DNA from 2 places in the Corynebacterium sp. NPDC104732 genome. Region 2 is predicted to be linked to the other one. Evidence: riboswitches for the same ligand, from Rfam matches in the RefSeq annotation. Region 2 holds a riboswitch; the other holds the start of a gene.
The links. Region 2 has a riboswitch for thiamine pyrophosphate ahead of thiO (glycine oxidase ThiO). Riboswitches for the same ligand answer to the same signal wherever they lie in the genome.

Region 1 (4,206 bases), on a different contig from region 2:
ATGTTCTTCAATTTCGGTGACCCGGACGCTGAAGAACAATTCGTGGGCACCGACGCGGGTGCGGAAACCTTGGTGGAAGAGGCTAACCCTGATTATGAACCATGGTTCGAATCTGTTGCTGGTGAACTGCCAGGAGAAGTGGAGTCCGGCCGGTTCGCGCTGCAAGCTGGTCTTGGTGCTGGCCTGCTCGGTTATGTCCTCGGTGTGTTCCGTGGCCGTACCCAGCGTGCTGAGGAATCTGCTGCTGTCTAAATGAATGCCCTGGAACTAGCCGCTGCTAGGAGCCGCTGGGCGCACGTGAATGTGGGCGAAAAAAGCCTGCTCATCGTACTGCTGTTTATTGCGATCTCGGTTTCCGGTATCAAACTCGCAGTGATCGCCGCTATCACCTTGGTGATGGCGGTCGCTGCTGGGATCAACTGGAAACTGTACCTGGGTCTGGTCGGGGCCCCGGCGACGTTCATCGCGCTGGGCCTCGGCCCGCTCATTTTCTCCATTACCTCCGGCGGGTTGATCATGGTCCCAGGAGGGGTGGCGCACGCCGGTGAGGTGTTGGCTAGGTCCGTGGTGGGCATGGCTATCACCGTGTTGTTTGCGCTGACCACCCCGATGTCCGAGATCCTCATGTTCGCGCGTCGTCGGCACCTTCCGGAGTCGCTCGTGCACGTCACGGGCCTGATATACCGCCTGGTGGGTGCCCTGGTGGTGACGGCGAAGACGATGTGGGAGGCCCAGGCCGCCCGGCTCGGGCATAGCAGTACCCGCCGGTGGGTGGGTTCGGTTGCGGGCCAAGCAGCGTCGCTATTTGTGCTGTCCTTTGCCAGGGCTCGGGCGCTGCAAGAAGGATTGGAACTGCGGGCGGATCCCACCGCGATGAAAGTGCGTACTGTGGCGCGCCCCGTGAACTGGCTCCGTGCCTGCGGCGCCGTGATTGTGATGAGTTTATTATGTCTGTTCTAGAGACCCGTGACCTGACTTTTTCCCACGATCAGCCTGTGCTGAACGGGGTCGACCTAGCCGTGGTAGCGGGGGAACGCCTCGCGATCCTCGGTGCGAATGGCTCCGGGAAGTCCACGCTGCTCAAGCTGTTAGCGGGGGCGTGGCAGCCTCAATCTGGCACGGTTTTGCTCGATGACACGCCGATGGAGTACACCAGGCGCGGCCGGGACCATGTGCGCCGCAATGTGCAGCTTGTGCTGCAGGAACCCGATGAACAAATCTTCGCCACCACGGTTGCGGAGGACGTGTCTTTCGGCCCCGTGAACATGGGATTGGAGGAGTCGGACGTCGATAAGCGCGTGCGTGAGGCGCTGGCCACCTGCGAAATCACTGGCCTTGCTGACCGCGTCCCCCACCAGCTTTCCTACGGCCAACGCAAACTCGTGGCGCTGGCCGGTGCGCTGGCGATGCAGCCACGCGTCCTCCTTCTCGACGAGCCGACCGCCGGCCTCGACCCCGTCGCCTCCGACCGCCTGCTAGCCACGCTGCTGCAGCTTAACGACGCCGGAACAACCATCGTCATCTCCACGCACGAAATCGACTTCGCCTACGCTTTCGCAGCGTCGGTGGGAGTCCTCGTTGACGGGACGATCCGCTCTGGTGACCGAACCCTCCTTACCGACCCATCGCTGCTGGCCGCGGCGCGTCTGCGCCCACCGTGGGCGCCACTCGTATCAGAAAAACTCGGAAAACCGATTACGCGGGTGGAAGATCTATTAGGGTAGAAGGGCACATTCGTCACACGGGAGCGGAGCCGATTCTTCGCTGAGAGGACGCAACACACCACGGAGCGTCGACCGTTTAACCTGTCCGGATAATGCCGGCGTAGGGAGGTTTACATGATTACCACTGGACCCATTTACCGTAGCGAAAAGGTCTACCAGGACGTGCCCTTCGAGGGACACACCCTGAAAATTCCAGCTCGACGCATTGGCCTCACGAATGGCGAACACTTCGATGTGTACGACACCTCAGGTCCGTACACGCTCACAGATCCACAGCTGGATCTGGAGAAGGGGCTGTCGCCAGTTCGTACCTGGGAACCAGCAGAAGCGGTACCAGCATCCGAGGAACACCCCGAGCTTCGAGTTCAAACCCAGCTCGCGTGGGCTCGCGCCGGGATCATCACCCCGGAGATGGCATTTTGTGCCGCACGCGAAGGGTTCTCGCCAGAGTTCGTGCGTAACGAGGTCGCCGCGGGACGTGCCGTGATCTGCGCGAACCGCAAGCACCCGGAGTTGGAACCGATGATCATCGGTAAGGCGTTTGCGGTGAAGATCAACGCGAACATCGGCAACTCCGCTGTTACCTCGTCCATCGATGAAGAGGTGGAAAAGATGGTGTGGGCCACCCGCTGGGGTGCGGACACCATCATGGATCTGTCCACCGGCAAGGACATCCACGAAACCCGCGAATGGATCCTGCGCAACTCCCCAGTTCCGGTGGGCACGGTGCCGATCTACCAGGCGCTCGAAAAAGTTAAGGGCGACCCGACTAAATTGACCTGGGAAATCTATCGGGACACCATCATCGAGCAGTGCGAGCAGGGCGTCGACTACATGACCGTCCACGCTGGCGTGCTGCTGCGCTACATCCCGCTGGCGGCTGACCGAGTGACCGGCATCGTCTCCCGCGGTGGCTCCATCATGGCTGCCTGGTGTCTGAAAGAGCACCGCGAATCCTTCCTGTACGAAAACTTCGCCGAGCTCTGCGACATCCTCGCTCAGTATGACGTCACCTTCTCCCTCGGCGACGGTCTGCGTCCAGGTTCCATCGCGGACGCCAATGACGAAGCTCAGCTGGCAGAACTGCGCACGTTGGGCGAACTGACCTTGATCGCACGCTCCCGCGGCGTCCAGGTCATGATCGAAGGCCCCGGCCACGTTCCGATGCACAAGATCCCAGTCAACGTCGAATGGGAAGAGGACTGGTGCCACGGCGCACCTTTCTACACCCTGGGGCCCCTGGCGACAGACATTGCACCAGGCTATGACCACATCACCTCCGCGATCGGCGCTGCGATCATCGGCCAGGCTGGGACCGCGATGTTGTGTTACGTCACCCCGAAGGAACACCTCGGGTTGCCGAACCGCGATGACGTGAAGGTCGGCGTGATCACCTACAAGATCGCCGCCCACGCGGCGGACCTGGCGAAGCAGCATCCGCGCGCCCAGGAGCGAGACGATGCGCTGTCTCGCGCGAGGTTCGAATTCCGCTGGCATGACCAGTTCGCGTTGGCTCTGGATCCGGACACCGCACTGTCTTATCATGACGAGACCCTCCCAGCAGAGCCTGCGAAGACGGCGCATTTCTGCTCGATGTGTGGTCCGAAGTTCTGCTCCATGAAGATCTCGCAGGATGTGCGGGACTATGCGGCGGAGCATGGGCTTGAGACTGTGGAGGCCATTGAGGCGGGCATGAAGGAGAAGTCGGCGGAGTTTGCTGAGTCGGGTTCTCGCGTGTACTTGCCGGTGGTGGAGAGCTAGCAGATATCGGGTGGGCTGAGCTGTTTTTGGCTCTAGCCCGACCGGAACTAACTAACTGTGTTTTTTCCTACAAAACTCTTACGTTTATTTACAGTAATGAGCAGCCAATTTTATTATTTGAGGGTCATCGTTTCTCTCAACTAGGAAAGGCTCTCTCGTGGAGTTTGTTTTCTACAGTTTGTGTGCAATTGCACTCGTTCTGGTGTTATTCAAGCCAGAAAAAGAAAAGCTGGCATTCAGCTTGTTGGTCGGATCATTTGCATTTTCTGTGCTGATGTTCTTCATGGCTTCTGCTACGTCAATTGTTCCGGCGGTGAACCTGTAAATGTTCAATGCAAAGGTTTTCCGTTTTATTCTGGCCGCAGCGGTCTTTATTATCATGGCGTTTCCGGTGGGCGTCGCAAACATCTACCTAGGCTTTATCAATGGTGAATCGCCGTGCATCCTCTGTGGTAACGAGCGCTTTGGTATGGTCCTCATCGGGGCTTTGGGTGTTTTCATTTTGCGCTACGGGGCACGTATGCGCTACATGGTAACTCTCCTGTTGGTGGCCTTCTATTATCTGTACACCACGGTGCGCCACTGGGGTGGACGTGCTAATGCTGACCTTGGTCAAGGGTTTGGTGACGCCGTGTTGGGTGTTCACACCTACACCTGGGGCATCCTGGTGTACTGGGTTGTGATTGGTGTTCTCGCGGTTGGTTTCATCTTTATCGGAAAA
Region 2 (4,206 bases):
GAGGTCGAAGATGCCCATGCCGGTGGCTGGGTTGAAGCGTCGCATGGCTACTGTGGTGAGGCGGGTACCGGATTCCACCAGGGCTCGTTCCAAAGTGTCCATGGAGGTGGCGCCACCGGTGCCCATGATGAGACGCGATTCGGTTAAGAAATCCATCGGTTATCCTCCTTGAGCTGCGGTAACGATGTCAATGTCGCCTGACACCTCGGTGGTGCCCCATGCGCTGCGGGGTACTACGGCGCCGTCTACCGCCACCGCGACGCCGGCGTGCCTGCCAACGATCTCCTGCACCAGGTCCGCGATAGTCATTCCCGGGGCTGCTGTGTAGGGTTTCCCATTTACTGAAGTCACTTGTCTTAAGCTCCTTTGTTAAAGCGGAACGGGTCAATAGCTGCGGCAGTCGCTTCCGGCACCGGTACACCCAGCACAACATCAGTGGTGAGTTTCGCGCCAATCACTGATAGCAAAATGCCGTGCCTGAAGTAGCCGGTGGACACGGTGGCGCGTTCTGAGATCCGCCCGATCATGGGCACGTCATCGGGGGAACCTGGGCGGGCACGGCAGGTCATCTCTGTGATCGAACATTCCCAAATCCCGGGGATGAGGTGGTGGGCGTCGCGAAGCAGCTGATGCACTCCCTCAGCAGATACCCCGGGGCCGTCCTCGCGGGAGGTGGCGCCGAGGACGAGGGAGCCGTCGGCGCGGGGCACCACGTACACCGGGCGGCCACGGACTACGCCGCGGACGGTGCGGGTGACTAGCGGTTGTAAATATTCTGGCACCTCCAGGCGGAGCACGTCGCCATACACCGGACGTAGCGGTAGCTGAGGTACCCCCGCTATCTCGCAGGAGCGAAGGCCCGCCGCCACCACCACGTGGTCTGCGTCGAGTTCCAGCGACGTCACTTTTTCTCGCACCACATCGGGGCCCAAGAGGTGCAACAATGCAGCGCAGAACTTGCGGGGATCAATCTGGTGGTCGCCCGGAATGTGCACTGCTCCGACTACTCCGGGGCCTAAGCCTGGCTCCATGCTGCGGGCCTGCCGGGAAGAAATCGGGGCGACCTGGCCGATGTGTTCCTGCAGCTCAACGAGCTCGGTGAGGGTGACCCTATCGGCAGGATCGCCGGCGCACACGAGGGTTTCCGAGGTCAGGTAACCAATATCCATCCCCGATGCCTCGGCCACACGCTGCGCAAACTCGGGGTACAGCTCCTTCGACTGCTGCATCAGCGGATACAGCGTCGGCTGATCCCACACCACCTCAGACACGGGGGCCAGCATTCCAGCGGCCGCGAAACTAGCTTCGGAGACAGGCTCCGGGTCGTACACGGTGACGGTGTGGCCACGCTGGCGCAGCTCCCATGCAGTGCACAGGCCTACGATCCCGGCGCCGATTACGGCGATATGCATAATGTCCTTCCTACGGCGGCATTATCCGCATCAGGTCAGGTGGTCGGCCGATTGCTGGCCCTCTCAGCCCGGCGTTTCACGGGCTCCCACGGCAAGTACTCCTACTATAGGACTCATGGACCGGCAACGTCGACAACTTCTCCTGAAAAACTCCCGCCTCTACCTGTGCACCGATGCCCGAACGGACCGCGGCGATCTCCGCGAGTTTCTGCACGCCTGCTACGAAGGTGGTGCGGATATCATTCAGCTCCGCGACAAAAAAATCGAAGCACGCGCAGAAATCGGTGCGTTGGAAACGCTCGCGGAGGTCGCAGCGGAGCACGGCAAGCTGTTCGCAGCTAACGACCGGGCCGACGTTGCATTGCTTGTCGACGCCGACGTGTTCCACACCGGCCAAAAAGACCTGACTACCCAGCAGGCCAGGCGCGTGTTGGGCCCAGAGGTTTTGCTCGGGCGCTCCAATAATTCGGTGGCACAGTTTGCCGAGTCAATCGCCGACCCGGAGCTGGACTATGCGGTGATTGGTCCGGTGTGGCCGACCCCCACGAAGCCGGGTCGCCCAGCTGTGGGGCTGCCAGTAGTAACCGAATGTGCCGAGGTAGCGGGGGATAAAACCTGGTTCGCGATTGGCGGAGTGAACGCCGAAACCGTGCCTGATGTTATCGCAGCTGGGGCGGGCAGGATCGTTGTGGTGCGCGCACTGACCGAGGCTGCCGACCCGGTAGCTGCGGCGCGAAAGTTGCGAAAAATCCTCGAAAAGTAACACGGAACTTGTTGGGAGGCATTCCCGACAACTCTTCGTGACTACATTAACTCTGACACGCCGCGCTGCCTTGCAGCAGCGTCAACGCGCTAGATATTTGCACGTCATCGCCGGGCTATTGGTGGGCCCTTTCATCGCCGTGGCCACACTCACCGGCCTGGTATATGCCTTCGCCCCCAGCATTGAACAGGTGGTTTACCACGACGCCTACACCGCCACCTCCACGCTTCCCGCACGTAGCCTTGAGGACCAGGTCGCTGCCGCTCAGAAGGAATACCCGCAGCTTAAAGTGTCCGGGGTGCAGCGCAGTGACGACGCACGGGACACGACCCGCGTGCTGTTTGCCGACCCCTCCCTCACAAGCAGCTCTTATCGACGCGCCGTTTTCGTCGATCCCGGTGACCTCCGCATTACGGGCAACATGATTCAGTACGGCAGTTCCAACGCTTCCCCACTGCGAGCCTGGCTCTCTGAAGGACACAAGCAACTCTGGCTGGGAAAAGCCGGCCGATGGTACTCAGAACTGGCCGCATCCTGGTTGGGCGCCATTGCCATCTCGGGGTTGGTTCTGGCTCTTCGTTCCCGCGCATCCAAACAGCGCGCCTCCCGCTGGCACCGCACCCTCGGCCTATGGCTAGTACCCGGAATGCTGTTCCTCACGGTCACTGGGCTGACGTGGTCTGGTGTGGCCGGACAAAACATTGGCACAGTCCGTACGGAGCTGCAGTTGCGGGCACCTGCCATGGCTGTGAGCCCCGCAGCTGCCACGGATGTTTCGGGCTTGGATACTGCTGTGCGGGTGGCACGAGAAGATGGGTTGACCGGACTTGTGGAAGCGAAACCTGCTGGTGCGGGCACCTGGCAGGTGCAGGAATCGCGCGAACCCTACCGGCTCAGCACGGATAAAGTGCAGGTAGACACGAACACGGCAGAAGTAACTGACCGGGTGTTGTTCTCTGAATGGCCATTTGCTGCGAAACTGACCGAATGGCTCATCAATTTGCACATGGGGTTCTTGTTCGGGATCTGGTCGGAAACCGCATTGGCGCTGCTGGCCCTCGGAATTTTGGTAGTGACCGGGCTTGGTTACTACATGTGGTGGCGGGCCTGGCGTTCGGGCCGCAGCTGGGTACCGGCGCGCGGTGAGCGTTCCTGGGCATTGATCGCTGTGCTCATCGGCTACTCGATCGTCGCACCGCTGTTCGGCATCAGCTTGCTAGCGTTTGTTTTCCTCAACATGGTTGTTCAGGCGCTGCTGAAAAAGCGCACTGCAGCTGAGGCATAAGAAGAGTGGCAGCGTTAGGCTGCCACTTCACTGGAATAGTTATGCAAAGACGCCGAGCTTGCCGTACTTTTCTGCCAGCAGGTAGTAGACGGCAAGACGGCCATTCTTGGTGCCATCCTTCATCTTCTCGCCGACTTCCTTGATAGCCGCGTTGAGTGCCTCATCGGATTCGGTGAGGCCGAGCTTCTTCTTGAGGAAGTTTTCCCGAACCGTCTTCAGTTCCTCTTCGTCGGAGAAGGAAACGTAGGCGGCGTCGGCGTCAGTGAGGACGAGGCGGTAATTCTTGAGCATCTTCTCCAGCACAGCATCGTCGGCGCTTGGAGCGTACTTCTTGACGTCTGCAATCCAATCTTTTGACATGTGGGGCTCCGTTCTTATCGGGGGTTGTTATACCCAATTTTAGTCCGGATCAAGCTCGAAGCTCCTTTAAATCCATTACAAATTAGTCAAAGAAAGGAAAGTGGATACTGCGGTGTGACTGTGTCGGGCAGCGAGCTCGCCGTCAATGTGGAAATCCTGGCCAGCAGCCGGTCCGCACAGGTCGGACACGGCACGCAGTGACATCCACGGCACGCCAGCAGCGTAACAGGTTTGCGCCATCGCGGCGGTTTCCATGTCAGTGGCGATTGCTTCCGGGAAGCGGTCACGTGCCTCGGCCACGTTCGCTGCAGTGATGAACGCATCAGCGGAAACCACCCGACCGGTCATAACCGGAATACCGAGATCTGGCACCGCAGCGGCGTCGT

Region 1: it holds a riboswitch for thiamine pyrophosphate, as region 2 does, so the genes downstream of both, thiC (phosphomethylpyrimidine synthase ThiC) here and thiO (glycine oxidase ThiO) in region 2, are expected to answer to the same signal.

What each region holds. Positions count from the first base shown of each region.
Region 1 covers NZ_JBVJNS010000008.1:85,644-89,849, reverse strand. The annotation lists gene ACZ6ZO_RS07575 (energy-coupling factor ABC transporter substrate-binding protein) at 1-252, shown strand, start outside; gene ACZ6ZO_RS07570 (CbiQ family ECF transporter T component) at 253-960, shown strand; gene ACZ6ZO_RS07565 (energy-coupling factor ABC transporter ATP-binding protein) at 948-1,724, shown strand; TPP riboswitch at 1,732-1,848, shown strand; gene thiC (phosphomethylpyrimidine synthase ThiC) at 1,839-3,485, shown strand; gene ACZ6ZO_RS07555 (hypothetical protein) at 3,643-3,810, shown strand; gene ACZ6ZO_RS07550 (disulfide bond formation protein B) at 3,811-4,206, shown strand, end outside.
Region 2 covers NZ_JBVJNS010000003.1:131,539-135,744, forward strand. The annotation lists gene ACZ6ZO_RS03675 (thiazole synthase) at 1-156, opposite strand, end outside; gene thiS (sulfur carrier protein ThiS) at 160-351, opposite strand; gene thiO (glycine oxidase ThiO) at 357-1,412, opposite strand; TPP riboswitch at 1,403-1,512, opposite strand; gene thiE (thiamine phosphate synthase) at 1,528-2,175, shown strand; gene ACZ6ZO_RS03695 (PepSY-associated TM helix domain-containing protein) at 2,213-3,460, shown strand; gene ACZ6ZO_RS03700 (DUF2853 family protein) at 3,500-3,820, opposite strand; gene mtnN (5'-methylthioadenosine/S-adenosylhomocysteine nucleosidase) at 3,896-4,206, opposite strand, start outside.